2 linked regions of the Plantactinospora soyae genome follow. The protein of the gene in region 2 interacts with the protein of the main gene of each other region in a pairwise test. Links are inferred from orthologs where the notes say so. Each region holds a gene or a part of one and is shown on either strand. Other genes may lie near its edges. The genes, in order: H4W31_RS20895 and panC.

The links.
Region 1: the proteins of panC (region 2) and H4W31_RS20895 interact in binary tests that used the Escherichia coli proteins (3 or more experiments, as listed by UniProt). The link is inferred for Plantactinospora soyae from one-to-one orthologs.

What each region holds. Positions count from the first base shown.
Region 1 is NZ_JADBEB010000001.1:4,688,959-4,703,626, forward strand. What follows is about bases 9,485-12,453. They hold H4W31_RS20895 (NUDIX domain-containing protein), read right to left. Parts: upstream 11,253-12,453; coding sequence 10,716-11,252; downstream 9,485-10,715. Other genes in these bases: H4W31_RS20885 (DsbA family protein), read left to right, coding at 9,485-9,763; H4W31_RS20890 (SAM-dependent methyltransferase), read right to left, coding at 9,789-10,610; H4W31_RS20900 (GNAT family N-acetyltransferase), read left to right, coding at 11,313-11,846; H4W31_RS20905 (pyridoxamine 5'-phosphate oxidase family protein), read left to right, coding at 11,830-12,228; H4W31_RS20910 (glycosyltransferase), read right to left, coding at 12,310-12,453. Outside these bases: H4W31_RS42935 (VCBS repeat-containing protein), read left to right, coding at 1-297; H4W31_RS42940 (FG-GAP-like repeat-containing protein), read left to right, coding at 1,043-1,888; H4W31_RS20850 (DUF4034 domain-containing protein), read left to right, coding at 2,294-3,277; H4W31_RS20855 (VanZ family protein), read right to left, coding at 3,237-3,809; H4W31_RS20860 (serine hydrolase domain-containing protein), read right to left, coding at 4,002-5,273; H4W31_RS20865 (response regulator transcription factor), read left to right, coding at 5,392-6,048; H4W31_RS20870 (sensor histidine kinase), read left to right, coding at 6,045-7,181; H4W31_RS20875 (DUF397 domain-containing protein), read right to left, coding at 7,231-7,422; H4W31_RS20880 (helix-turn-helix domain-containing protein), read right to left, coding at 7,410-8,222; more of H4W31_RS20885, read left to right, coding at 9,140-9,484; more of H4W31_RS20910, read right to left, coding at 12,454-13,326; H4W31_RS20915 (RNA ligase RtcB family protein), read left to right, coding at 13,506-14,668.
Region 2 is NZ_JADBEB010000001.1:2,417,835-2,432,357, reverse strand. The notes cover bases 1,007-3,830. They hold panC (pantoate--beta-alanine ligase), read right to left. Parts: upstream 2,939-3,830; coding sequence 2,075-2,938; downstream 1,007-2,074. Other genes in these bases: H4W31_RS10825 (Rossmann-like and DUF2520 domain-containing protein), read right to left, coding at 3,027-3,830; panD (aspartate 1-decarboxylase), read right to left, coding at 1,645-2,070; H4W31_RS10840 (septum formation family protein), read right to left, coding at 1,007-1,524. Also shown: H4W31_RS10845 (L-aspartate oxidase), read right to left, coding at 1-553; more of H4W31_RS10840, read right to left, coding at 619-1,006; more of H4W31_RS10825, read right to left, coding at 3,831-3,926; H4W31_RS10820 (SAM-dependent methyltransferase), read left to right, coding at 4,155-5,192; H4W31_RS10815 (NADH-quinone oxidoreductase subunit D), read left to right, coding at 5,259-6,422; H4W31_RS10810 (hypothetical protein), read right to left, coding at 6,470-8,950; H4W31_RS10805 (glycine betaine ABC transporter substrate-binding protein), read right to left, coding at 9,106-10,119; H4W31_RS10800 (ABC transporter permease), read right to left, coding at 10,430-11,164; H4W31_RS10795 (ABC transporter permease), read right to left, coding at 11,161-11,853; H4W31_RS10790 (ABC transporter ATP-binding protein), read left to right, coding at 11,856-12,887; H4W31_RS10785 (IPT/TIG domain-containing protein), read left to right, coding at 13,104-14,523. UniProt on the Escherichia coli protein: Catalyzes the condensation of pantoate with beta-alanine in an ATP-dependent reaction via a pantoyl-adenylate intermediate.

The sequences.
Region 1 (14,668 bases), 2.3 Mb from region 2 along the record:
TACAACGCCGATGGGAAGGCCGATATTGCGTTGTTCCGGCCGTCGACTGGTGGTTGGCATGTGTGGTACACGGGTGGTTCGGCGTATCTGTTGCATACCTGGGGTGGGGTGGGTGACATCCCGACTCCGGGTGACTACAACGGTGACGGTCGGACGGATATTGCGTTGTTCCGGCCGTCGACCGGTGGTTGGCATGTGTGGTACACGGGCGGTTCTGCGTATCTGTTGCACACCTGGGGCGGGGTAGGCGACATTCCCCTGGTCCCGAATCCCGCCAGCCGCGGCATCCAGATCTGACCCCTGAAGGAGCATGATGCGCCAGACAATGCGCACTGTACCGGTGGCGGGAACCCGCCGGATTCTACGTAGGGCCGTGGCAGTCGCCTCGGCGGCACTCGTCGCCGGACTCGTCGTGGTACCCGCCCCGGTCAGCGCGGCGGCCAATCCGAACCCGGCGAGAATCACCGCGGCCTCCTGGTGGCTGATGGAGGAACTCCTCAAGCTCCAACCGGGATCGCAGAACGGCGGAATCTACGCCAACAAGCCGGGCTACCACAACACCCGCGCGGCCAACGATTCCGGCGACTATTCCGTCCGGGACGCCGAGGACAGGGGTGGCCCGTCAGACAAGGCCGCCGCCTACGACTGGACCTTCCCCGAGGCCCAGAGCCTCGCACTGCGCTCGCTTCCCGCCGAGTCGGACGCCGACCAGAAGCTTCCGGTCAACGTGACGGCGGCGGCCTCGAACTTCACCAACATCGCCCGCTATTCCAGCCGGCTCCTGGCATCGGGTCAGAATCCGAACGATCCACGCCTGGACGGATGGCGGGAGTTCTTCGGCCAGGCCGACAACGACACCTCGGTCGAGGGATGGGACTTCCGCAACGGCCGCTCCGCCACCTCTGACTCCTCGCACCTGTGGCACATCCACCTCAGCGAGGACCGCGACAAGGTCGAGAGCGTCGAGAACAAGGAGGCACTGCTCAGCGTTCTCAGGGGCGAGACCGTCGCCGAATGGCTGAACAAGGGCAGGCGGGAGGCGTTGGCGGATTACAACGGTGATGGGAAGACGGATATTGCGTTGTTCCGGCCTTCTGCGGGGACGTGGCATGTGTGGCATACCGGGGGTTCGGCGGGTGTGTTGCATACCTGGGGTAGTCCTGGTGACATTCTGGTTCCGGGTGATTACAACGGTGATGGTAGGACCGACAGCGCGTTGTTCCGGCCGTCGAATGGTGAGTGGCATGTCTGGTACGCCGGTGGTTGGGCCAGGTTGTTGCACACCTGGGGTGAGGTGGGTGATGTTCCTGTTCCGGCGGACTATAACGGTGATGGGAAGACGGATATTGCGTTGTTCCGGCCGTCGACGGGTGGTTGGCATGTGTGGTACACCGATGGGTGGGCGGATCTTCTGCATACCTGGGGTGGGGTAGGCGACGTACCGGTGCCGGCGGACTACAACGGTGACGGGAAGACCGACATCGCGTTGTTCCGGCCGTCGACTGGTGGTTGGCATGTGTGGTACACGGGTGGTTCGGCGTATTTGTTGCACACCTGGGGCGGGGCCGGTGATGTGGTCCTGCCCGGGGATTACAACGCCGATGGGAAGGCCGATATTGCGTTGTTCCGGCCGTCGACTGGTGGTTGGCATGTGTGGTACACGGGTGGTTCGGCGTATCTGTTGCATACCTGGGGTGGGGTGGGTGACATCCCGACTCCGGGTGACTACAACGGTGACGGTCGGACGGATATTGCGTTGTTCCGGCCGTCGACCGGTGGTTGGCATGTGTGGTACACGGGCGGTTCTGCGTATCTGTTGCACACCTGGGGCGGGGTAGGCGACATTCCCCTGGTCCCCAATCCCGCCACCCGCGGCATCCAGATCTGACCCCTCCCAACGGGCGGCAACGTCACCGGCACGACCTCGTGACATGACGCCGGGGTGCCGCGGTCTGAGAGCCGCGGCACCCCGGTCTCACCCGCGTCACGGCTTCCGGACGAGGCGAACGGATCAGACGGTGTACTACCTGGAGGCCGTCGGAGGTGCCGGGTCCACCGCGATGCCGATGTGCGCGGGGTCGGAGAAGTTGCCCGAGCTGTCGAAGGCCCGGACCTCGAACATGTAGCCGCAGGTTGGTCGGGGCGGCCGGGGGAACGCTGTCGGGCAACGAACCCAGCTTGATGATGGCGAACGGGGAGGAGTTGTCGGCCGCGTCGATCGCCCGGATTCCGGCCGTACGCCCGGCGGTCCACCCCTATATGATCTCCGTCCTGGCGCGGGGAGGAGAACCACATGTGGCCGTTCAGGAAGAGCCGGCAGCAGTCGGCTGACGTCGTCGACGATCAGGCTGGCCTCGTCGTCGATCCGGCTTACGGCGACCCGCAGGCACGGGCCCTGATTCACGCGCTGGGCATCCACGACTGGCGTACGGCCCGGGACATCCTCACCGCCGCCACCGATCCGGACACCCGCGCGTACCTCATGGAGGCCGTGGGAGAGGTCGACGGCATCCAGGACTGGATCGGCGACTGGGTCGCCGCCGAGCCGGAGTCCACGCTTCCGCTACTGGTCCAGGGCTGCCACGCGGTGCATTGGGCCTGGGAGGCCCGAGGCGGAAAGCGCGCCGAGAATACCGGCCAGGACCAGTTCCGGGAATTCTTCCGCCGACTACGGATCGCCGAGAACCTGCTGGACGACGTCGTCGCCCGGGACCCGGACGACGTGACCGCCCGGACCTGGCTGGTCACCTCCTCGCGGGGCCGCCAGGTCGATGCCGACGAGGCCCGCTTCCGGTTCGACGAGGTCGTGAAGCGGCACCCTGGTCACGTCGTCGCGCACGAGCAACGGTTGCAGTACCTGTGCGCCAAGTGGTTCGGCAGCCACGAGCAGATGTTCGCCTTTGCTCGCGAGGCCACCGCCGCCGCCCCGAACGGCAGTCTGCTGCCGGAACTGCTGGCCGTCGCGCACATCGAGAAGTGGCACAGGATGCCGGTCGAAGAGAGCGACGCGTACATGCAGTCCGACGAGGTGCGCGCGGAACTGCTGGCCGCAGCCGAGAAGTCCATCTTCCACCCGGACTTCCGGCGCCCCTTCGCCTACGTCCCCAGGGCCAGCGCGTTCGCGCTGGCCCTGGAGTTGGCCCACGAGTTCGAGGCCGCGGCGCGGGTCTTCGAACTGCTCGGCGACAACGTCAGCGGGTGGCCCTGGAACTACGTCAACGAACCCGTCGCGGCCTTCATGAAGTCCCGGGAGTGGGTGTACGAGAACCTCTCCTGATCCGTTCAGGAAGCGGACGGATTCCGGGCGTCGCGCGCCACCAGTGGCGTGACGCCATCGCGGCCAGCACGGCGCCGGCGGTGTTGAGCAGTACATCGTCCACGGAGGACACCCGATCGAGCCGCAGGAGGTACTGCGCGGCCTCGACCAGGACCGAGCAGCCCGCCGCGAGCGCCAGGATCCGGGGTACCGATGCCAGCGCCGCGAACCGCTGCGGGGCGAAGAACCCGAGTGCCGCGAACACCAGCAGGTTGCCGACGACCTGGCCCGTCAGCGTCAGCGGCCCCCCGTCGGCGGCGATCGTGAACAGGTCCCGCAGCGGTACCAGGCTCATCCGACCGGGGACGGCGCCAGCCTGGGCGCCCGGCAACATGATCATCCATACCCACGGCACCGTCCCGTAGACCATGCCGACCTCGGCCAGCGACATCCGCCACGCCCACGCCGACGGGGTGCCGGTGACACTCCGACGGCGTGCCAGGGCCCACACCGCCAGCGCGGCCAACGGCAGTACGGCCACCGTGACGAGCACTACGCCAGTGAATGTACCGATCCAGCCGTGCCACCCATTGATCACACTGCCTCCGTCTTCGTCCGACCGTGAAACCTACCCGGGCCGCCCGCTGCCCGGGGACTGGCCCAACCGACCGCTGCCGGGCCGTCGAGGGGCCACGGGAAGGTCAGGAGCGCCCTTCTCCTCGTGGCGGCCGGCCGTGGCAGCGCGTCAGTCCTGGCCGAGAATGGCCTGCATCTCCTGTTGGATGATGTCCTGTACCGGGAGGCTGTCGTAGTTGCCGAGGATGACGCTGACCCAACCGGTGGCCGGGTAGATGTGCCAGTTGGCGACGCTGCCGGGGTTGGCGCCGCCGCGCCCGTACACCCAATGGCCGTTGATGAGCTTGGCCGGCATCGCGTACGCCATGAACGACGGGTGGGCGGGCGGGGGCCCACCGTCCTTGCCCTTGCCCTGGGGGATCTTGGCCCCGCAGAGCAGATCGACGTAGGGCCGGTCCAGCACCGTGCAGTCGCGCAGCGCGTGCGCGAACCGGACCAGGTCCGGCGCGGTGGCGAAGCCGCCGTCCCCGGCGTAATCGATGAAGTTGCGGCCCGGGTTCTTGCCCGGCTCGTACGGGCTCGGGCTGCCCTTGTCCAGGTTGCGGACGGCGTCCACCCGGCTGCCGTCCTCCAGCGTCATGTACGAGTGCGCGATGTGCTCGTCGGTGAGCCACTGCGGCCTGGTGTAGAACGCCGAGCCGGTCATGCCGCAGCGCCCGAAGATGTGTTCGTGCACATAGTCCCAGTACGTCGTGCCGGACACGGCCTCCACGATCTGCGCGGCGATGGCGAAAACGGCGCCGGAATTGTCGACGCGTGTGCCGGGGGCGGCCTCCAGCCTCGCCTGCCGGGACCACTGCTGGTAGAACTCGTGCACCTCCTCCCGGCTGTGGAAGACGCGTCGCAGGTCCATCTCCGGGTGGTTCAGCCCGGCGGTGCTGGTGAGCAGGTGGTGGATGGTCACCTGCTCGGCGATTTCCGTGGCGAAGCCGGTCAGGTAGGTGCCCACCGTGTCCGACAGCCTCAGTTTGTTCCGCTGCGCCAACTGCAGGACGGCCACCGCGGAGAACGGCTTGACCGCCGAGCCGAGATTGACCGCGACGCCCTCGTGGTTGCGGATCCCCTTCTCCCGGTCGGCCATGCCGTAGCTGCGTGACAGCACCGTCCGGCCCCGGTGCGACAGCAGCACCACGCCGGAGAACCTGTCCTGGGCGGCCAACTTCGCGACGTACCGGTCGTAGGCTCCGCCGGGCCGGGTGTCCGGCGGGATCCGTTCGTGCCCGGACGGCTCGGGCGCGAAGAGTGCGACGGGGTCGGTTGAAGCCGGGGCGGCGTGGCCGGGCCCGGCGCCCACCAGCGGCACGCCGGCCGCCGCACCGGCTGCCGCCAACCCACCCCATCCGACCAGCCGCCGCCGGTTGATACCAGGTACCGATTCCATGATCACGGGCCTTTCCCGATCGACGAACGGACCGTTCCAGGTCTACCGGCGACCGCCTGTCGACAACCGATCGCGGACCCATACGCCGCCCATAAGCGGTGCTGGGGATACTGGGCGGATGCGGGTGCTGCTGGTCGAGGACGAACAGCCGCTGGCCAGGTACATCGCGTCCGGGCTGCGCAAGCACGGCTGCGCCGTGGACGTGGCACACGACGGTCAGCAGGCGCTGGACAAATGCGAAATCACCCCGTACGACGTGGTGGTCCTGGACCGGGACCTTCCGGTGGTGCACGGTGACACGGTGTGCCGGATGCTGGCGCAGCGCGGCGCTGGCCGGGTACTGATGCTCACCGCATCCGGTGCCGTGTCCGACCGGGTGGAGGGGCTGGCCCTGGGTGCCGACGACTACCTGGGCAAACCGTTCGCGTTCTCCGAACTGGTCGCCCGGGTGGCTGCGCTGGCCCGGCGCAGTACGCCGGCCCGCCCTCCGGTGCTGCGCGCGCGGGATGTCGAACTCGATCCGTCGCGGCGCACCGCCGAGCGGGCTGGTCGGCTGCTGTCGCTGACCCCGAAGGAGTTCGGGGTGCTGGAACGGCTGCTCGCCGCCGACGGTGCCGTGGTGAGCGCGGAGACGCTGTTGGACAAGGTGTGGGACGAGCACGCCGACCCGTTCACCAATGCCGTACGCATCACCGTCAGCACGCTGCGTCGCAAGCTCGGCGATCCACCGCTGGTGGAAACCGTGACCGGCGCCGGGTACCGGATCGCCCGATGACCTGGCGACTGACCGCCCGCAGCCGTCTCACACTGCTGTACACCGGCCTGGTGCTGGCCGCCGGATCGCTGTTGACGGTGTCGACGTACCTGCTGCTGTTTCGGAGCCTGCGGCTGAATATCGAGGAGGCGATGTCCAAGCTGCTGACCCAGGCCGCGCCGCCGCTGCTGGTGGTGACCGCACTTGCCGGGCTGACCGGCTGGCTGGTGGCCGGGCGGATCCTGCGGCCGATCCGTACGATCTCCGGTACCGCCAACCGGCTGTCCGCGGAGAACCTGTCCGAACGGGTACCCGTCGGCCGGCCCGCCGACGAACTCGCCATGCTGGCCGCCACCATCAACGGCATGCTGGACCGCGTCCAGCGCGGTGTCTCCGAACGCGACCGGGTCCTGGACAGCCAGCGCCTGTTCGTGGCCAACGCCGCGCACGAACTGCGTACCCCGCTCACCACCATGCGTACCGCCATCGACGTCACCCTTGACGGCGAACCCGACCGGGCAGAACTCGTCGCGATGGCCGGCGACATCGCCACCGCCGTCGAAACCAGCCAACGCACCCTGGACGGGCTCCTGGTCCTGGCCCGCAGCCAGGCCGGCCTGTCCCGCCGGTCGCCCGTGGACCTGGCCACGGTCGCCGCCGCGGCAGTCGCCGACGCCGCCGGCCAAGCGGCGGACGGGGTCGTCACCGTGCAGGCCGACCTGCACCCGGCGCCGGCCAGCGGCGAGCCGGTGCTGCTGGAACGAATGGCCGGCAACCTGATCGAGAATGCGCTGCGCTACAACCACACCGGCGGACACGTCGCGGTGACCTCCGGCATCGCGGACGGGCGCGCGTTCCTGCGGGTGGTCAACACCGGCCGCCCGGTCACGCCGGAGGAGGAGCGGCGGCTGTTCGAGCCGTTCGTCCGGGGCGCCGCCAACGGCACCTGTGGGGCCGGGCTCGGCCTGTCCATCGTTCGGGCGGTCGTCACCGCGCACGACGGGGAGATCTCCAGCACCGCCCGGCCGACCGGCGGCATGGACATCGCCGTACACCTGCCGCCGGCCCTGGGGCTACCACCCGTGCCGGGTCCGACCGGTGGCTCGGATGACCCCGACGTCCGACCGCCACGACCCACCGCTCGCCCGTCATGATGCCGTGAGCAGGTCCCGGACCTGAGAATCACGATCTATGGCTGGAGCATCAGGAAGTGGACAGGTTCTGGATGAAGGCTCGCCAGGCGTACGGGGTGAAGGTCAGGTTGCCGGCGTCGGGGTCCTTGCTGTCCCGGACGAGTACGACCCCGGTCAGGTTGTCCGCCACCTCCACACAGTTGTTGCCACTGGCGCCGCTGCGGCCGGATTTGTGCCATTGGGCGCCGGTCAGGTTGTCCATGGCTTCATCACTTCCTCGATCAGCTCTACCGACTGCCAAGTGGGCAGCGCGACGTTGCGGACACTCTCCCACCTTGCCAGAAGGACTTCCACCTCCTCGGTGTGGTCTACCACGGTCCCGCCGAGCTGGTTGTCCAGGTGTCCCACCCAGCCGCCGTCATCCGACCGGGCCAGCACGAACGAGCCGCTCAGTCCGATGTGTAGGCCGACCTTGGTCGGAATGACGTGCACACTCACGTTTGGTTGCCTGGCGAAGGTGATCAAGTGGGTGAGCTGCCCGGCCATCACCGTGGCGGACTCCTCGGTGAACCGGTGCAGCGCCGATTCGTCGAGTACGGCTGTGACCTGGGGTGGGTGCTCCCGGTCCAGGATGGCCTGTCGGGCCAGTCGTGACGCGACGAGGGCGTTCACCTCGTCATCGGTGAGCGTGACATCACCACGGATGACCGCTCGGGCATAGTCCTCGGTCTGAAGCAGTCCGGGAATCAGCATTGGTTCGAAACAGCGAAGTTGTTTCGCCGCTCGCTCGGCCTCCAGCCAGGGACGGAACCAGGTTGGTTCGCCGTCTCGGGCGGCCAGTTTCAGGAGCGAGACGAAGAGATCGCCGGTGCCGAACACCTTGTCGGCACGGGCCAGGTACACCTCGTCCAGCGGTCGCTGACCCAGCTCCACCGCCGACACCATTGACGCGGAGTAGTGCGCGCGTTTGCCGTACTCCTCCTGGCTGAGGCCGGCGGTGGCCCGCATCCGGCGTAGTTGGGCGCGGATCAGGTCCGCCGTGGGTGTCGGCTCGTCCGCCACAGTTCCTCCACAGTCTTCCGATGCTTCCAATGGGCACGGTCGGTGACGACGATCCCCGCCGTGAGGACGCCGAGGGCGGCGTCGATGGCTTCCGAGAGTAGGGCAGTGGCAGCAGAGTGTCACCAGCGGAACTGCTCGGGAGTTGCCGGAAGGACGGGCGGAACCGCGTGGGAGGCCGTCCGGGGCGGCAACACCGGCCGGCCTCCCCTTCCAGCCGAGCGAGGAGGATCCGGGATGAGTTGGCTACGTCGTACCCCGAAGGATCGACACCGCCGGGACTGGCGGCGGCTCTGGCGCCACTGCCGGTGTGGCTTGCGGTGGCGCTGCCCCGACAGCGTGCCGCAACGCGCGATGCCCTATCCGCCGCCGACACCGGGAAGAGCGCCGGTCGCCGGCCCGGCGGTCCGCCAGCACCCGGACCGATTCACCAACCAGTGGCCACGGTGGCGCCTTCCGGCCGGAACGCCGGCCGACGGTCGGGTGGAACGACGCCGGTCGACGCGCGCCGAGCCGGGCCGTGGGCAGGCCCGGTGACCGGCGTCCCGGGTACGAGCGGCAGTGACCGCCGGCCGCCCGGACCCGGCCGTGCGTGGTCCGGTCGGCCCGCCGGTCCGGTCCGGCCGCACCTGCCACGGCGGCCGATCTGGCTCTGCCGGGTCTGCGCGACCGACTGGCCCTGCCTCACCGCCCGTACCCTGCTGCCGCTCGACTACGTCGCCGACCCGGTCGGACTCGCCGTCTTCCTCGCCACCACGATGCAGGAGGCGATCGCCGACCTGCACCGGCTGAACCCGGCGGCCGGACCCGATCCGAAGGCCATGTACGCCCGGTTCCTCGGCTGGACGGAGCCACGGCTACGCATCGCCCGGAACCGCCGCCGCCGAGTAGGGTCGGCGGAGGAGCGAAGGGAGCCCCCGGTGCCGGGACGTACGATCGCCGACCTCTGGTTCGACCCCGCCTGCCCGTACACCTGGACGACCTCGCGGTGGCTGCTGGAGGTGGCCAAGGTCCGGCCGGTGGAGGTGCGCTGGCACGTGATGAGCCTGTCGGTGCTCAACGAGGGCCGGGACGACGACCCGGAGGGCGACCCCGACGGATACCTCTGGGTACCGGTCCGGATCTGCACCGCCGTACGCGAGAAGTACGGCCCGGAGGCGCTCGGCCGGCTCTACACCGCGATGTGGACCGTGGCCCGTGGCGACGGGGACTGGCTCGGCGAGCTGCACGCCGCGCTGGCCGCCGCCGGACTGCCGCCGGAACTCGCCGAGGTCGGCATGTCGACGGAGTACGACGAGGCGGTACGGGCCTCGCACGCCGAGGGGATCGGCCTGGTCGGCGAGCACGTCGGCACGCCGATCATCGCGGCGACCGGGCCCGACGGCCGGCGCGTCGCCTTCTTCGGTCCGGTCATCTCCCGGATCCCCGTCGGCGAGGAGGCCGGCCGGCTCTGGGACGGAACGCTGCTGGTGGCCGGCGTACCCGGTTTCCACGAGCTGAAGGGTGCGCCGCACGCGGAGCCGCAGCTCGACCTTCCGGGGTGACCGGCCGGTCGCGGGTCCGGGCGGATCAGGGCTTGCGGCCGACCCCGCAGAAGACATCCACCTCGTCGGGCAGCTTGACGTCGGGCCCGGGGCGCCAGCGTGGCGTGGAGACCACGCCGGGCTCCAGCAGTTCGAGGCCGTCGAAGAACCGGGTCAGCTCCTGCGGACTACGCGAGACGTACGGCGTGCCGGCCTCGAAGGACATCTTGGTGGCGGCGTCCTTCGCCGCGCGGTCGACGACGTTGGTGCCGTCGTTGACCACCAGGTAACTGCCGGACGGAAGCGCCTCCACCAGCCGGGCCAGGATCTCCCGGGCGCGGTCGTAGTCGAGCACGTTGCCGAGGACTCCGAGCATCATCAGGGCGATCGGCTGGCCGAGATCCAGGGTACGGGCGGCGCCACGCAGGATCTTGTCCGGTTCGTGTACGTCGGCGTCGAGGTAGTCGATCACGCCGTCCGAACTGCTGGCGAGCAGTTCCCGGGCGTGCATCAGCACCAGGGGATCGTTGTCGACGTAGACGATCCGCGACTTCGGGGCGATGCGCTGGGCGACCTCGTGGGTGTTGTCGGCGCTCGGCAACCCGGTGCCGATGTCGAGGAACTGGCGAACTCCCCGCTCACCGGCGAGCAGCGTGACGGCCCGGACGAGAAACGCCCGGGAGACCCTGGCCACCTCGACGACCCCTGGAAAGACCTCCCGGACCTGGTCGCCGAGCTGCCGATCGGCCTCGAAGTTGTCCGTACCGCCCAGCCAGTAGTTCCAGACCCGGGCGCTGTGTGGGGCGGCCGTGTCGAGAATGGAGGGCGGCTTCCCGTACGGGACGTCCGGTTCCGGGTTGTCGGTCATCGGAGTACGTCCTTCCGGGCCGGGCGAGGTCGGATGGTGCCGGTCTCGACGCAGCGTAGTTCGTTCGGCCCGGGAGCGTGACCCCGAGCGGACGGGCCCCCGGCCCTACTCCGCCACCTGCTGCCGCCGCCAGGAGAGCAGCCGCCGGTACGCCGCCAGCCCGTCCGGCACCCACGCCCACTCGGCGAGCCGCCGGTGCAGCTCATCCTCGTCGAGAAAGGCGTACCAGGCGATCTCCTCCGGCTGCGGCTCGACCGGCAGCGCGCAGCGCACCTCGTAGACGGCCGACCACCAGGTGTGCTCGGGCGTCTCGTAGAGGAACCGGAACAGCGGAACCGGGGCGGGCAGTCCGGAAACTCCGAGTTCCTCCTCGGCCTCGCGCAGGGCCGCCTCGTCGTACGACTCGCCCGCCCCGACCACCCCGCCGACGAACATGTCGTACCGGGACGGGAAGACGAGCTTCCCGGGGGTACGGCGGTGCACGAAGATCAGCCCGGCCGGATCCCGAGCCAGTACGAACACGCACCGGTGCCGCAGTCTGCGCGCGTACGCCTCGCCGCGCGGCGCCTGCCCCAGCACCCGGTCGTGCTCGTCGACGATGTCCAGCACCTCATCGGCGGAGCGGGCCGGTTGTTCGGTCACCCGCCCATCCAACCAGCAGCCGCGTGGCAGGTGGACGCGCAGGTGAGGCACTATGCGTACATGCTTGAAGAGGAACTGGCCACGACCCGGGCGAAGCCGATCATCCGGCCGGCGGAGCCGGCGGATGTCGACGTGCTGCACCGCTTCGTCTGCGAACTCGCCGAGGTGGAGCAGTTTCCCGGGCCGGTCGCCGCCCAGCCGGCGGACCTCGCGGCGGCGCTGTTCGGTCCGCACGCCGTCGCCGAGGCCGTGGTCGCCACCATCGACGGGCTGCCGGCCGGGTTCGCCCTGTTCTATCCCACCTACAGCACCGTGCTCGGCCGCCCCGGTATCCACCTCGAAGACCTGTACATCGATCCCGAGCACCGGGGGAGCGGGCTGGGGCGCGCGCTGCTCACCCACCTCGCCGAGCTGGCGGTACGCCGGGGTGGCGGCCGGCTGGAGTGGTGGGTCCTGCACACCAACGACCCGGCGCTGCGCTTCTACGCCCGGCTGCGCGCCCGGCCGCTCGACGAGATCGCGGTGATGCGTCTCGACGGCGACCTGCTGCACGCCCTGGCGGGGAAGGCCGGGGCAGATGCCGCAGGAGCTTGACGGGTACGTCCGCGACCGGCTCGACCAGGACCGCAACGTCTGGCTCTGTACGCTCCGACCCGACGGCAGCCCGCACGTCACGCCGGTCTGGTTCGTCTACCGCGAGCACGTCTGGTGGGTCGCCAGCTCCGCCCGGAACCGGAAGATCCGTAACCTCGCCCTGGACCCCCGGGTCTCGCTCGCCCTGGAGGACGGTGTCGCGCCCGTGGTCGCCGAGGGGCGGGCGACGATCCACCACGAGGACTTCCCGGCCGAGATCGTCGCCGCCTTCGAGGCCAAGTACGAGGGCTGGGACATCAGGGTGCCGGTGCCCCGGGAAGGTCCCCGGGTCCTCCTGCACATCCCGGTAACCCGGTGGCTGCTGGCCGGCCGGGCACGCTGAACCAGCTGGCCTGGGCGGGTTGAACGGTCGGCTTGGGCACGCTGAACCGGCCGGCTGCCCGGTCTGGTTTACGAGCGTTGCTCAGCGGCGCTCGGCGTACTCGGGCAGGTGGCGGGCGACCTCGGCCGGGGCGGGCATCCGGGCGATCTCCTCGGCGATCGTGCGGGCCGCGTCGCGGTACCCGCCGCCCCGGTGACCTGGCAGCAGCTGTCGTACGTGTTCGGCGACGGCGTCCGGGCTCAGTTCGTCGGGAAGAAGGCGTAGGCCGGCGCCGGCGGCGGTGACCGCGTCGGCGTTGGCGAACTGGTCGGCCCCCTGGGGCAGGAACAACTGCGGGGCGCCCACGCTCAGCGCGCCCAGGGTGGTGCCGCTGCCGCCGTGGTGCACGACCACGTCGACGTTTGGCAGCAGGTTCGCCTGTGCCACCCAGGACTGCACCATGACGTTGTCCGGCACGTCGCCGAGCTGCTCCACCGGTACCCGACCGGCCGCGACCACCACGAACGCGTCCAGCCCCGCCAACCCGGCGATGGCGGCGGTGAGCAGTTCCGGGGTGCCGAACGCCGTACCCAGGGTCAGGTAGATCAGTGGCCGCGAACTGGGCCGGCGGCTCGACCCGGACGCCGCCGCCGGCCCGGAGTACGGGACCGGACGCAGTTCGATCCGGTCCGCGCTGGCGAGGAAGTCCTTGTCCTGCAAGGAGGGCGGGCAGATGTCGAGGTGCGGCCGGCCGGCAGCCTCGCTGTTCCTCGTCGGCAGTTCGAGGCCGATCCCCGCGGGAATCATGCGACCGAACCCGTGCCAGATGCCGGGGATTCCGGCCCGGACCGCGGCGACGGCAGCCCCCGGCACCCCCCACTCAGAGACGACGAGATCCGGCTGAAGCCGGTCCAGTTCCGGCGCCAGGTCCTCGGCGTACATCTCGTAGAACGAGTCCGCGGGACGAAAGGGTCGCAGTCCGTGCGCCGCCAGTGGCTCGTGCACCGCCTCGCCGGCCGCGAAATGCACCTCGTGTCCGGCGTCCCGGACGGCGATCGCCAGCGGGATCAGCGGATAGGTGTGACCGACCGACGCGAGGCTGGCAAACAGTACGCGCATGCCGAGGAATCTACGCCGGGTGCGAAAACCGGTTGCCGCGCATGATCGGTTCGAGGACAGTTGGTGCATGACGTACTGACGGCAGCACTCTCGTTGAACCGAAGCCCCCGGCGGCGCCGTACCGCGCCCGGGTGAGCCGTAGCGCCGTCCGTCCGTACCTTCCCAGGAAGAGAATCTCCTTGTCACAGCAGGAGTCCCTGCCGCCGTCCGCCCCGACCCCGGGGTCGGCCACCGTCACCGTGTTCGCCTCCGCCCGAAGCTGGATCGAGTCCGATGCCGTCGCGCAGTGCCACCAGGTGGCGGCCCTCGACGGCATGATCCACGTCGCCGCCATGCCGGACCTGCATCCCGGCAAGGGGGCCCCGATCGGCGCCGCAATGACGTCGACCGTGCTGTATCCGCTGCTGGTCGGCTCCGACATCGGCTGCGGCATCGCCGTGTTCCCCGTCGCGCTGAAGCGGGTCGTACCCGAGCGGCTTGCCGGCCGGTTTCCCGACCTCGACCGTCCGCTGGATCCCGAACTGGACGCCGACGACCCGGCCTGGGCCGTCGTGGACGCCGACATCCCGGCCGGCCACGTCGAGGGTCTGGGGACGGTGGGCCGGGGAAACCACTTCGTCGAGCTGGCCCGGATCCAGACCATCTTCGACCCGGCCCACGCGGCCCGGCTCGGGCTCGACGCCGACGACCTGGTCCTGATCGTCCACAGTGGGTCGCGTGGGCTGGGTGAACGGATTCTGCGGGCGCACACCGAGCGGCACGGCGCGGGTCCGGCCCCCGATCCCGCCGGGTACCTCGCCCTGCACGACGCCGCCGTGCGCTGGGGATCGGTCAACCGCCGGCTCCTCGCCGCCCGGGTCCTGCACGCCCTGGGCGCCGAGCCCACCGAGCCGATCGTCGACCAGAGCCACAACCTGGTCGAGGTCCGCGACGGGACGTACCTGCACCGCAAGGGAGCCGCGCCGGGAGACGGCCGCGACGTCCTCGTCGCCGGTACCCGGGGCACCAGTTCCTACCTGGTGGCCACCCACGCGGGGCCGGACGCCAACTACTCGGTGGCACACGGGGCGGGCCGCAAGATGTCCCGCGCCGACGCCCTGCTCCGGGGCCGGGCCAAGCACACGGTGGAGGAACTGCGCCGTACCCCGGTCGGGTCGATCGTGGTCTGCGGCGACCGTCAACTGCTGTTCGAGGAGGCGCCGACGGCGTACAAGCGGATCGAACAGGTGATCGCCGACCTTGTCGACCACGGCCTGGCCACCCCCGTGGCCACGACGGTCCCACTGATCACGTACAAGACGCTCGACCGGTCCAGGGGCGACGCCGGGCCGGCGACCCGACG
Region 2 (14,523 bases):
CCGGGCTGCGCAGCAGGTCGAGGACGAGAGCGTGCTCAACCAGGCGGATCCAGGGGTCCCGGCCGACCGCCGCGTGCAGCGCCCGCTGCACCTCGGCGCCGGTCGCGTCGCCGCCCGCGTGCACGATCCGATCGGCCCGGTGCCCACCCTCACGGGTGAGCATCAACGAGCCGTCCGCGTTGCGGTCGAACTCGGCACCGGTCCGGATCAGTTCCCGCAGCCGGGTCGGCCCCTCCTCCACCAGCACCCGGACCGCCGCCGGGTCGCAGAGCCCGACCCCGGCCAACTCGGTGTCGGAGGCGTGCGCCGCGGGCGTGTCCAACGGATCGAGTACGGCGGCGATGCCGCCCTGCGCCCACCGGGTGGAGCCGTCATCGATGTTGACCTTTGTCACCACCGTCACGTGCAGTCCCGCCTCGCGCAGGTGCAGCGCGGCGGTCAGCCCCGCGATGCCCGACCCGATCACGATCACATCGGTCGTCTCCACCCAGCCCGGCTCCGGCGCGGCCAGCAGCCGGGGTAGCTCCGGCAGGTCAACGATCGGAAACTGCATCATTCCAGTCAACCGCGTACCGGTGGCGACGGTCCGGGCAGGGCCCCCGGAAGTGGCCTGCGACGCTATCCGGTCCGCAGCGGCAGGCCAGCGGTGCCGGCGCCCTTGAGCGATCTGGTGAACCTGCCGTCGGAGATCCACAGGTAGCACCGCACCCCCCGGTTGCCCGCCTGCCACTCCTCCGCTCCGGAGGGCAGCGCCATGATGCCGGTACGGAACCGGATGCTGTTCTGCGGCACCTCGACGTACCTCGCGGTGACCTGGTAGCAGCCGTCGTAGAACGCCGCCCAGTCCCGCTCGGCGCTCGGGTACTTCAGTCCGGCGGGCGCCCGCCACACCCCGGTGAACTCGCTGTTGTGCCGCTTGCCGCAGTCGACCGTCGGCATCCGGTCGATGTTCTCGGTCCGGGTCAGCGTCGCCGCGTAGCAGCCCAGGTGCAGCGGTCCGGGGGTACGCAGGGCGCCCTTGAGACTGCCGGTCCGGGTGACCGTGTCGCCGTCGTCCTCGACGTTGGACAGTTCGGTCACGTCACATCGGAACCACCGGGCTCCGCCGCTCCAGCCGTGTGGCGAGGGGGTCGCCACCCCGAGCCAGAGTCGGCCGGTCCGGAAGTCCGCGCCGAGGAACTCCCGCGCCTTGCCGTCACACTCCGCATAGGCCTTGCCGAAGTCGGCCGAGCCCCTGGCCGGCGGCGCGGCAGCGTTCGCCGCCGCTGCCGTGAACGCTCCCACGTGTACGGTCTCCAGCCGGTGACTGGTCGGACAGTCGACCGGGAGGTACGACGACAGGTAGACGGTCTCGGAGAAGTCTGCCGCGTGGCAGGCGTCGGCCTTCGGGGAGAAGGTCTTCGGCTCGCCGACCCGGGCCCAGTCGTCGGTCAGGTCCCCATCCGAGCCGCCCGGCGCGGCGCACCCACCCGCACCGAGGCCAACGGCTCCGGCCAGCGCCAGGGCGGTCATCCAACGGCGCATCGCGTCCTCCCCAGGGCGACCAACAGTCACAGATGGCTGCACCCTACGTTAACCGGCGCGGTCATCCGGAGCGTAGAGATCATCCTGGCGTCGGGACGGCCATCCGCGTCTGGAGCAGCGTCACGCGTTCTGCACCTGGTCGCCCCGGACCAGGTCACCGGCCATTCCCGGCACCGCCTCGGCGGGATCGCCGCCCAGTTCGATGATCCGGTTGGCCGCGTCCACGTGCACGATCCGGGGCTGGTACGACCGGGCGGCGGCATCGTCGAGCTGGGCGTAGGAGATCAGGATGACCAGGTCGCCGGTCTGCACCAACCGGGCGGCGGCACCGTTGATGCCGATCACGCCGCTGCCCCGCTCGCCCGGGATGACGTACGTCTCCAACCGGGCGCCGTTGGTGATGTCCACGATCGCGACCTGCTCGCCGGGCAGCAGGTCGGCGGCGTCGAGCAGGTCGGCGTCGACCGTCACCGAGCCGACGTAGTGCAGGTCCGCCTGGGTCACCGTGGCCCGGTGGATCTTCGACTTGAGCATGGTGCGGAACATTTGACTATTCCTCCGTGGTGCGGGCTGCCGGAGCCAACTCGACCGGCAGGTTGTCGATCAATCGGGTACCGCCGACCCAGGCGGCCGCCAGCATCCGGGCCGGGCCGGTGACCGGGGCGGGTCCCAGCTGCGGGTCGGTCAGCACCAGGTAGTCCAGCTTGGCGCCGGTCGTACCCTCGCCGAAGGCCCGGTACGCGGCGGCGAGGGCACCGTCGGCGCCCCGGCCCGCCCCGGCGGCGGTCGCGCCGGCCCGCAGCGCCGCCGACAGGCGCAGTGCCGAGAGCCGCTCCTCGGCCGAGAGGTAGCGGTTGCGGCTGGACAGCGCCAGCCCGTCCGGCTCCCGGACGGTGGGCACCCCGACGATCTCCACGTCCAGCTCCAGGTCCCGGACCATCCGGCGGATCAGCGTGAGCTGCTGGTAGTCCTTCTCCCCGAAGACCGCCACGTCCGGCCGGAGCAGGTTGAGCAGCTTCAGCACCACGGTCAGGACGCCGTCGAAGAAGCCGGGCCGGCTGGCCCCCTCCAACTCCTCACCGAGGCTGCCGGGGTCGACCCGGACCATCGGCTCGCCGTCCGGATAGAGCTCCTCGCGGGACGGCGCGAACACGTACTGCACCCCGGCGGCCCGGCACACCTCCAGGTCGGCGTCCAGGGTCCGGGGATAGCGGTCGAAGTCCTCGTTCGGACCGAACTGGAGCGGATTCACGAAGATCGTCGCCAGTACGAAGTCGGCCTGTTCCCGGGCCGTCCGCAGCAGCGCCTCGTGCCCGGAGTGCAGAGCACCCATCGTCATCACCACCGCCAGCGAACCCGGCAACGGCGCGAGCGTGGCGGCCAGCTCCGCCCGGGTCCGCAACACCGTGGTCATGCTCTCTCCTCGCGCAGTTCGTTCCGCCGGCCGAGCTGTCCGGTGCTCCCGCTCCACCCGGTCATGGCCCTCCGTCGCCCCCGCCCGGTCATGCGGCGACCTCGCGGTCCCGGTCAGCCAGCACGCCCAGCAGCGACTCGGCGTCGGCCGGACGGAGCCGGCCGGCGGCGATCGCCCGGTCGGCGGTCCGCCGGGCCAGCGCGAGGTAGCCGGGGACCGACTCCGGGGCGGTCGCGGCGAGCCGGTCCAGGTGCCGGGCGATCGTACCGGCGTCGCCCCGGGACACCGGCCCGGTCAGCGCCGCGTCGCCGAGCCGCAGGGCGTTCTCCAGCGCGGCCCGGAGCAGCGGCCCGAGCACCTTCTCCGGCCGGCTCACACCCGCGTCGCGGAGCCGGTCGGCGGCCTCGTTGACCAGGGTTACGAGATGGTTCGCGCCGTGCGCGAGGGCGGCGTGGTACAGCGGACGGTCCCGTTCGGCCACCCACTCCGGTACGCCGCCGAGGTCGGCGACCAGCCGGACGGCGAACGGCCGCAGCGGCGTCGGGGCGGTCACCCCGTACGAGATCCCGGGTAGTCGGGTCAGGTCGTCGGCGGTACCGGTGAAGGTCATCGCCGGATGCAGGGCCAGCGGGCGGGCACCCACCGCGACCGCCGGGGCGAGTACGTCGAGCCCGTGCGCCCCCGAGGTGTGCGCGACCACCTGTCCCGGCCGGAGCACACCGGTGGAGGCGAGCCCGGCCACGACCGCGGCGAGCGAGTCGTCCGGTACGGCGATCAGCAGCAGGTCGGTGGCGGCCCGGGCCACCTCGTGGGCCGGCCGGACGTCGGTGCCCGGAAGCAGGCTGTCGATCCGGTCCTTGGCCGCGGCCGATACCCCGGCGGCGGCGACCACCCGATGGCCCGCGGCGACCAGGGCGGCACCCAGTACGGCTCCCACCCGGCCGGCGCCGATCACGCCGACGGTGAGCTGGCGCGGTGATGCGCTCATAGCGATGATCCAGTCCTCGAAATGTGGTACCGGTCGATCGCAAGTATGCGCCGTCGGAACATGCCTGGAACAAGAGGTTGTGAAAACGTTCACGGCCGATCCGGCGCCTTCCGGCGGTGCCCGGAAAGCGCTCGGCGACGGGCCCGGGAAGGCCCGCCCGGCACCGGAACCGGCGGCGGTTCGACCGGCGGACGGGCCCGGGTGACCGGTGGCACATAACCTGTGCCGGTGCCCATCTCCTGGCGATCGGCGATCTCCACCGCGCTGTACGGCAGCTCGGGGTTCTTCGTCGCCGGAGCCGGACCGGCCGCGCACTTCCGGACCAGCGCGCACGCCGTACCGGTGCTCGGCAACGCACTGCTGGCGCTGCTGGACCGGGTCGACGCCGCGCTCGACCGGCCCGATCCGCTGGACGTCGTCGACGTCGGCGCCGGTCGGGGTGAGCTGCTGACCACGCTGGCCCGGCTCGCCCCGCCCGAACTCGCCGCCCGGCTCCGGCTGACCGCGGTCGAACTCGCCCCGCGCCCCGACGAACTGCCCGGGACGATCGCCTGGCGGCCGGACCTGCCCGACCGGGTGGTCGGGCTGCTGGTCGGCACCGAATGGCTGGACAACGTACCGCTGGACGTGGCGGTGCCCGGACCGGACGGCTGGCTTCGGATGCTGGTCGACCCCGCCACCGGTACGGAATCGCTCGGCGGGCCGCTCGACCCGGACGAGGTGGACTGGCTCGACCGCTGGTGGCCGGACCAGCCAGCCGAGGTCGGGCGGGTCGAGGTCGGGCGGGTCGAGGGCGGGCGGGTCGAGATTGGGCTGGCCCGGGACCTCGCCTGGGCCAGCGCGCTCGCCGCCCTGGAGCGCGGCCTCGCCCTCGCCGTCGACTACGGCCACCTGCGGGAACGCCGGCCACCGGATGGCACGCTCACCGGGTTCCGGTCCGGCCGGCAGGTCGCCCCGATCCCCGACGGCAGCTGTGACCTGACCGCACACGTGGCGATCGACTCCGTGGCGGCGGCCGGCGAGCGGGCCAGCGGTCTGCCGTACACGCTGGTCAGTCAGCGCACCGCGCTGCGCGCCCTGGGGACCGACGGCCGCCGGCCACCGCTGGCCCTGGCGTCGACGGACCCCGCCGGGTACGTCCGCGCGCTGGCCCGGGCCTCCACAGCGGCCGAACTGACCGACCCCGCCGGCCTCGGCGGACACTGGTGGCTGCTCCAACCCGTCGGGCTGCAAGGAAGGGCCCCCTGTTATCGCTTTCCGTTGTAGAAGGGCCCCTTCCTAACCGGGTACGGAGCGCGCACGCCGCGCCCGCGACGGCCGCGGCGTGGCACGATGTCGGTCATGACTGCCGACACCGGCACGCTGCGGGAGCTGACCGTCGGCACCGGGGCGGGCCTCGACACCGCCGACATGGTGCTGAACATCGGACCGCAGCACCCGTCGACCCATGGCGTACTCCGGCTCAAGCTGGTCCTCGACGGCGAGCGGGTGATCTCCTGCGAGCCGATCGTCGGCTACATGCACCGGGGCGCGGAGAAGCTCTTCGAGGTACGCGACTACCGGCAGATCATCGTGCTGGCGAACCGGCACGACTGGCTCTCCGCCTTCTCCAACGAACTGGGCGTGGTCCTCGCGGTCGAACGGCTGATGGGGATGGAGGTACCCGAGCGGGCGGTCTGGCTGCGCACCGCGCTCGCCGAACTCAACCGGGTGCTCAATCACCTGATGTTCCTCGGCTCCTATCCGCTGGAGATCGGCGCCATCACCCCGGTCTTCTACGCCTTCCGGGAACGCGAGACGTTGCAGACGGTCATGGAGGAGGTCTCCGGCGGCCGGATGCACTACATGTTCAACCGGGTCGGCGGGCTCAAGGAGGAGGTGCCGATCGGCTGGACCCGGCGGGCCAGGGAGGCGATCGGCGAGGTCCGGCGACGCCTGCCGGACCTGGACAACCTGATCCGGCGCAACGAGATCTTCCTCGCCCGTACGGTCGGCGTCGGGGTGCTCTCCGCCGCCGAGGCCGCCGCCTTCGGCGCCTCCGGACCGGTCGCCCGGGCCTCCGGGCTCGACTTCGACCTGCGCCGTGACGAGCCGTACCTGGCGTACGGGTCGCTGGACGTTCCCGTGGTCACCCGTACCGCCGGCGACTGCCACGCCCGCTTCGAGATCCTGCTCGACCAGGCGTACGTCTCCCTCGACCTCGCCGAGCGCTGCCTCGAACAGGTCGACCTGATCAGTGGACCGGTGAACGTCCGGCTGCCGAAGGTGGTGAAGGCGCCGGAGGGGCACACCTACGCCTGGACCGAGAACCCGCTCGGCATCAACGGCTACTACCTGGTGTCCCGGGGCGAGAAGACCCCGTGGCGGATGAAGCTGCGCACGGCGTCGTACGCCAACGTGCAGGCGCTGGCCACGCTCCTGCCCGGCTGCCTGGTGCCGGATCTGATCGCGGTCCTCGGCTCGATGTTCTTCGTGGTCGGCGACATCGACAAGTAACCGGCATCGACAAGTGGCCGGCGCGGTCGGCCACGGTGCCGGCCGGCTCAGCGCCAGTTGTCCTCGGGGTAGCCGTACTCGGACCGCCGGGTGCCACCGGCCCGGGGCACCTCGTCCAACGGCGGGTAGCCGTACTCCTCGTCCTCCCGCTGCCGTCGACTCCGGCGGGCCGGCTCGGGCTCCGGTTCCTGGGCGGGAGGACCCCACACCGCTGCCTGGTCCACGCCGCCGACGGGCAGTGCCGGCGTACCGCTGTGCCGCTCCCAGCCCTGGCTCTCCCCCGGATCGAGGCCACGACCCCCGCCCCGCCGCTCCGGGCGCCGGACGTCGTCGGTCTCGGCCCAGTCCGCCGACTCCGGCTGACCACCCCGTCGACGATCGTCGTCCCGGGACTCCGACCAGCGTTGCTCGTCCTCGCGAGGCTCCGGCCAGCGCCGGTCGGACCGGCGGTCGTCGTCCGGCCTCGGCTCCTCCCGGCGGATCGCCGCCCACCGGTCCTCGACCCGGAGCTCCGTACCGCTCTCGTCGGCCCGCATCGACGCCCGCCGCTCGCCCATCCGGACTTCCTGGCCCCGCTCGTCGTTGCGTACCGACGTCCACCGGTCACCGGCCCGCAACTCGGCCCAGTACGAGTCGTCGGCCGGGTCGCCGGTCACCTCCCCCGGATCCGGGTCCTCCGACCGGCCCCGCCAGCCGCCGCCGTCGCCCCGACGGTCGTCTCCCGGACCGTCGACGGGCTCGTCCGACCGTCGACCCCGGGCAGCACGCCGGCCCCGGTCGCTCCGGTCCTCGGCGCCATCGTCACGATCCCGCCCGCCACCGCTGCCGTACGTACCGCCGCCGCCCCCACCGCCGCCGCCGTACGTGCCGCCGCCGCCCCCACCGCCGCCGCCGTACGTGCCGCCGCCGCCCCCACCGCCGCCGTACGTACCGCCGGCCCGCTCGCCGCCGCCGTAGGTTCCACCGTCCGGCTCGCCACCGCCGTAGGTTCCACCGGTCCGGGCGCCGCCGCCGTAGGTGTTGCCGTCCGGGCCGGCGCCGCCGCCGTAGGTGCCACCGGTCCGGGCACCGCCGCCGTAGGTGCCGGCACCCCGGCCGGTGTCGTCGTCCCGGCCACCGCCGTAGGTGCCGCCTCCGCCGCCGGCATCGCCGTAGTCGCCGTCCCGGCCACCGCCGTGGTACCCGCCGTCGCCGTAGCCGCCGTCCCGACCACCGCCGCCACCGTAGACGCCGCCGCTGTAGCTACCGCCGCCGTAGGTGCCGCCCTGGCCGGCGCCGCCGTAACCGCCGGTGCCGTAACCGCTGCCGGAGCGTGGGTCGTCGCTGTGCGCCCCGACGATGGTCTGGCGGGTGGTGACCTGGACGGTCTCGGTGTGCCGGACCACGCCGGCGCCCAGATGCGGCCCGGATGGCATGTTCGGCGCACCGTGCTGGGGACGTCCGCCCGCGCCCCACGGCTGTCCCCCGGGACGGCCGTACTGCCCGGGTGGCCCGTCCGGGTCGACGTCGGGTCGCCCGTAGCTCCGGCCAGGGCCGGCCCGGTCGTCGTCGGGATAGCCGCCCCGGTCGTCGTAGCCCGGAGCGGGCGCTGCCTGGTAGTGGCCGGGACCGCCGTGCTCGGCCCCCCGGGACGGCCCGGGGCCGGCGGCCCGCCGTGGCCCGTCGCCCCGTGCTGCCTCGCCCCGTAATCCGTCGCCCCGTAATCCGTCGCCCCGTAATCCGTCGCCCCGTAATCCGTCGCCCCGTAATCCGTCGCCCCGTAATCCGTCGCCCCGTGGTCCGTCGCCCCGTGGTCCGTCGCCCCGCGCTCCCTCGCCCCGCGCTCCCTCGCTCCGGGATCGCTCACCCCGGGATCGCTCGCTCCGCGATCCGTCGCTCCGGGAGCCGTCGCCCCGGGAGCCGTCGTCGCGTGACCGTGACCCGGCCTCACCCCGGACCGGGCCGGCGGGTGCCGCGCCAGCCGGACTCCAGCCGGCCGAGGGCGCCTCCTTCGGCGTCCGGCCAGTCTGTCCAGGGGATTCGTGCTGGCCCGCGCCGGCCGGGGTGACGGCGGCAACGGCAGCGCCGCCGACCGCCGCGCCGGCCACCACCGAACCGGCGGCGGTCGCCGTCGGTACGGCAGCCGCGGCGCGCGGGGCGTCGACGCTGGCCCGTACGGCATCGAGCTGGCCACGCAGCGCCTCGACGTTGCCCTGCACCACCTCCAGCTTCTCGCCGAAGGCCTTGTGCGTGGCCCGAGCCGCCGTCGCGATATCGGTACGGAGTTCGCCGCGCAGATCGTCGAGTTCCTCGAGGAGGGTCTCCTCCAGATCCAGCCCGGCGCCATCGGAATTGCCACGCAGTGTGATCGACAGTCCGATGAGCACCACCGCCAGTACGGCGAGCACGGCGGCGATCCGCAGCGGCCCGTTCCCCTGTCCCAGCAGGAGTAACAGGGCAGCCAGCGGAGCCAATCCGACGCCGACCCAGAAGAGCACGGTCAGCAGTGGCTTGCGGCGTGACTCCTCGGGGGCCTCGCGAGCTGACATGGCAGTCGAGCCTACCCACAGTTTGTCGGTCACCGAAATGCCGGCGTGGTCGATCCGAGCGCGGCCGGCGCCACCCATGGTGACGCCGGCCGCGATGTCCGGTGATCGTCCGCCCCCCGGAACCGGACCGGTTCCGCTGGTCGACCGGGAGGGGGTCAGCCCGCGGCGAGCGCGCCGTCCGAGGAGAACACCAGTCCGACACTGATCGCGCCCGAGGTCAGGGCCGATTTCGTCTGCGGGCCACCGGCGTCGAGCGAGCTGAACCGACCCACGTTGAGGTTGTAGACCTGGATCAACCCGGCCTGGCACTTGGGCCGCTGCGGGCACTCCGGCGGGCCGCCGAGCACGGTCGCCGTGCCGGAGCACTTCGCGGCCAGCTCGCTGAGCGTACGCACGGCGTGCTGGTCGGCGAACTCCTTGGTTACCGCGAACGCGTTCTGGTCCTGGGCGGCGGATGGCTTGCCGAAGCTGATGCCCACCTTCTCGCCAGCGGCCTTCAGCCCGGTCACCGTCTGGTTGAGGTCGGGGGAGGAGATCGGGGGTGGGGTCGCGGTGCCCGACTTGTTGACCTTGTCGTTCAGGAAGTCCGCCATCGTCGCGGCGTACTCCGGAACGACCTGGATCTCGCCCTTCTCCAGCGCCGGCTCGTACAGCTCACGGTTGCCGATCTGCTGGACCTTGACCTGGTAGCCGGCCGCGGTGAGGGCGATCCGGTACAGCTCGCCGAGGGTCTGGTTCTCGCTGAAGTTCGCGGCGCCGACGGTGATCGAGCCGGTGCCGCCGGTGGGAATTCCGGCGGTCAGGTTGTTTGCCGAGGCAAACTCCTCGGCGGCCACCTTCGGCGTCTTCCGGTCCACGTCGACGGCCTTGTTCAGGCCGATCAGCTTGGTGGTGTCGAGGCTGTCCGAGACCTTGTCGAGCGCGGCGACCAACTGGGGCTGGGCCGCCTTGCTGTTGATCGCCGGAATGATGTTGTCGGTGTTCTGGAGCTTCTTGTCGTCCTCGAGCACGACCAGCCTCGACCCGGCCACCGGCGCGCAGCCGGCGCCCTGGGCGCCGGTCGCCGGAGCCTCGGTACCGGACGAGCCGGCGCCGCCGCAGCCGGCCAGAAAACCGGCCGCGACGAGGGCGCCGGTGGCGCCGATTGCCAGACGTGTACGTGTGCGCATCAAAACGCCCGCCTCCTGTGTCCCGGCGCGACCCCGCTGGGCCGGCCGCGTGTCCGACGGGCGACGAACCGTGATGGTCGCCCGCGACCTCCCACGAAACATCCTCTCGCCCGGCGGGACAATCTGAGGCGACCTTCGTCACCGTATCGTCACGCAAAAAGGTACGAGGCGCGCACGCCCGCCTACTCCGGGTGACTCGACCCGCCGATCGGGAGCCGATGGGCGCCGCCGCAACCCGCCGATCGGGAGCCGATGGGCGCCGCCGCAACCCGCTGGTCGGGAGCCGACGGGCGCCGCCGCGCCCCACCGGTCAGGAGCCGGTGATCGCCGCCGCGGCCCGCTGGTCGGCCTGCCGGGCGACGCGGCGCCGGGTCCGGCGCAGCGGACGGGGGGTCACGATCCGCTCCACTCCGGCGAAGATCAGCTCGATCACCAGGGCGAGCAGCGCGACGAGCAGCCCGCCGGCCAGGATCTGACCGCCGCCGACCGAGATGCCCAACCCGAAACCGGCGCTGATGATCTGCCCGAGGCCGCCGCCGTTCACGAACGAGGCGAGCGCGGCGGTGGCCACCACCTGCACCGCGGCGGTACGGAACCCGGCGGCGAGGTACGGCACCGCGAGCGGCAGTTCCACCCGGCGCAGCAACTGCCCGCCGGAGAGCCCCATCCCACGCGCGGCGTCCCGCACCTCCGGATCGACCTGCCGGATCCCCGTGTACGCGTTGGCGAGCAGCGGTGGCACCGCGAAGACCGCCAACGCGATGATCACCGGAGGCTTGCCGAAACCGAGCGCGGTGAGCGGCAGGATGGTCAGCAGGGCGATGGTCGGAATGGCCAGCGTGATGTTCGAGACCAGCACGACGGCGCCGCCGCCCCGGCCGCTGTGCCCGAGCCAGAGCCCGAGCGGCCAGGCGACCAGGCAGCCGAGCGCGACCGCCGCCGCGGAGATGCCGAGGTGCTCGACCAGCCGGTCGAGGATGCCGCCGGGGTTGGTCCAGTTCAGCGGATCGTTGATCCAGGTCACGGCCTGGTCGATCGGGTTCATCCGGCGGCTCCCCGACGTCGGGCCCACGGGGTGAGCAGTCGCCCCAGACCGGCCAGGATCAGGTCCAGGATCAGGGCCAGCACCACGCAGAGAATGGTCCCGGTCATGATCTCGGCCTTGAAGAAGTTGTTGCGGAATCCGCCGAGGATGAGCTGACCGAGGCCGCCGTGCCCGACCAGCACGCCGACGGTCACCAGCGCCACCGTGGAGACGGTGGCCAGGCGCAGGCCGGTGAAGATGCCGGGCAGCGCCAGCGGCAGGTCGATCCGGATCAGCCGGGCGAACCTGCCGTACCCCATCCCCTGGGCCGCGTCCCGGACCTCTGCCGGCACCTGGTTCAGCCCGGCGAGCGAGTTCCTGATGATCAGCAGCAGGGCGTAGAGGACCAGACCGAGGAGCACGGTCGCGGTGCCGGTGCCGAGGTACGGAGCCGCGAAGGCGAACAGTGCCAGCGACGGGATCGTGTAGAGGGCGCCGGAGAGTGCGAGAATCGGCCCGGTGAGGGGCCGGAACCAGTACGCCAGCACGGCGAGCGGGATCGCGACCAGGGCGGCGATCAGCACGGCCTGGGCGGTCAGCCAGGTGTGCTCCCGCAGCGCGGCGAGGATCGTCTCCGAATTGCTCTGCACATAATCCCAGGAGAACCACGGATTACCCGGGTCAGCCCGGTCGATCACGCGGAAGGACATACGTGGACGTTACCCCGGAGCGCGACTCCGCCGGGCCGGCCGGTGCCGTGAGTGCCGCCGCGATCACCCTCGACCAGGTACGCAAGCAGTATCCCGACGGCACTGTCGCGGTCGGCGACCTGAGCCTGGAGGTCAAGGCCGGCGAGCTGGTCGTGCTGATCGGCCCGTCCGGCTGCGGCAAGTCGACCGTACTTCGCATGATCAACCGGCTGATCGAGCCGACCTCCGGGCGGATCCTGCTCGGCGACGAGGACGTCACCCGGACCGATCCGGTCCAGCTCCGGCGGCGGATCGGCTACGTGATCCAGAATGTCGGCCTCTTCCCCCACCAGACCATCTCGGCGAACGTCGGCACCGTGCCTCGGCTGCTCGGCTGGTCCCGGGCCCGGATCCAGACCCGCGCCGCGGAACTGCTCGAGCTGGTCGGTCTCGACCCGGCCACCTTCGGCCCGCGCTATCCGCACGAGCTCTCCGGCGGCCAGCGGCAGCGGGTCGGGGTGGCCCGGGCGCTGGCGGCCGATCCGGTCGTACTGCTGATGGACGAGCCGTTCTCCGCGGTCGACCCGATCGCCCGTGGGCGGCTCCAGGAGGAGTTCCTGCGGTTGCAGGCGGAGGTACGCAAGACGATCGTGCTGGTCACCCACGACCTCGACGAGGCGGTCCGGCTCGGCGACCGGATCGTCGTACTCTCCCAGGGCGGCAAGCTGGAGCAGTACGCCAGCCCCGCCACCCTGCTCGGCGAGCCGGCCTCCGCGTTCGTCCGGGAGTTCGTCGGCACGGACCGGGCGATCCGGCGGCTCGCGGTCACCCCGATCACACCGGATCTGCTGCAACCGCTGCCGCCCGACGGGAACGTCCCCGCAGGGCTGCCGACCGTGCCGATCGGCTCGTCGCTCTACGACGCGCTGGCGGTGCTGCTCACCACCAACTCCGACGACGCCCGGGTGACGACGGAGGACGGCGAGCCGGTCGGCCTGTTGAGCCGGCACCGGATCCTCAGCATCGACTATCCGGCCGACCCGATCGGCGGATAGTCCCACCTACCGGTCCGGCTCCTCCAGCGCCGTCGCCAGCCGGGCCCCGGCCCGCCGGCACCACCATCGCGCCCGACGTCGCTCCAAGTAACCCTGTAAGTACCTTCCGTGGCGATTCGCGTAACTTGCCCCGATATTCCATCGTTCAGCCGGAGGACAGTCCCGGAGGCGAACTCCCGGCCCGTCCGGTCAGCTGACGTGCGAAGCGGGGGAACCGTGGGATCCATTCGGAAGAGCCTGTCCATCCTTGCGGCGGTACTGGTCGTAGGTGCCGTCGTGGTCGGCCCGCCGACGCCGGCCGTGGCACAACCGGGCAGCGCCAACGCCCGGGGCGTGGTGGTCGACCTGTCCGCAGAGGTCCTCGGCAACATGGTGATCAGCGCCGACGCCACCATCGGCAGCGCGACAGCGCCGGCCGGCGGCGGCACCGACACCTCCACCCTGATACCCATCGCCCTGCCCGGCGCCCTCGGGGTAACCGCGAGCGGCACGGTCGAACAGGTCACCGCCACCCGGGGCGCAACCGCCTCGTCCGCGTTCTCCAGCGTCAACGGGCTCAACCTGGCGGTGCTGGGCGTCGACGTACTCGACGGAGCCGAGATCACCGCCACCGCCACCTGCCCGCTCGTCGGAGCACAGACCGCCGACACCACCATCACCGGCCTGTCGCTGTTCGGTACGACCGTCACGCTGATCGTGAACGGCCCGAGCGTCACCGGCAGCGCGGTCGTCACCGTGGCGGGGATGATCGGCGCCACCCTGAACGCCTCGCTGACCCGGACCGAGACGACCACCGCCGCCGGTGCCGCGGCGACCGCCGTACTGGCCACGTTCGCCCTGACCGGCATCGTCAACGGGCAACTGGTGACGATCCCGGTCGGCACCGTGATCGTGGCGCAGGCGAGCTGTGAACGCCCGCCGGCCCCGGTCCCGCCGACGACGTCGACGATCGCACCGGACTCCGGCCCACAGTCGGGCGGCCAGACCGTCACCATCACCGGCACCGGCTTCGTGGCCGGCAGCACCACGGTCACCTTCGACGGCGTACCCGCGACCGGGGTCACCGTCGCGACCGGCGGAACCTCGCTGACCGCCGTTACCCCGGCGAACCCGGTCGGACCGGCCGCCGTCGTCGTCACCACCCCCGCCGGATCCGCGGCGCCGCTGGACTACACCTACCTGGCCGACGGCAGCGGCGCCAACATCACCGGCCTGACTCCGCCCACCGGCCCCACCGGTGGTGGCACCACCGTCACCATCACCGGCACCGGCCTGACCGGAGCGGTCGCCGTGGACTTCGACGGGCTGCCCTCCACCGACTTCACCATCAACCCGGCCGGTACGGCGATCACCGTGGTGACCCCGCCGAACCCCGCCGGTCCGGCCCTGGTGGAGGTCGTCTTCCCCGCGGGCCGGGTGACGGCACCACCGTTCACCTACGTCGCGCCGACGATCACCTCGATCGTCCCGGACGAGGGTCCGAGCACCGGCGGCACCAGCGTGACGATCACCGGTACCGGATTCACCGGAGCGACCGGGGTCAACTTCGGTGACACCCCCGGCACCAACCTGGTGGTCGACCCGAGCGGCACCTCGCTGACCGTGTTCACCCCGCCCGGAGCGCCCGGACCGGTCG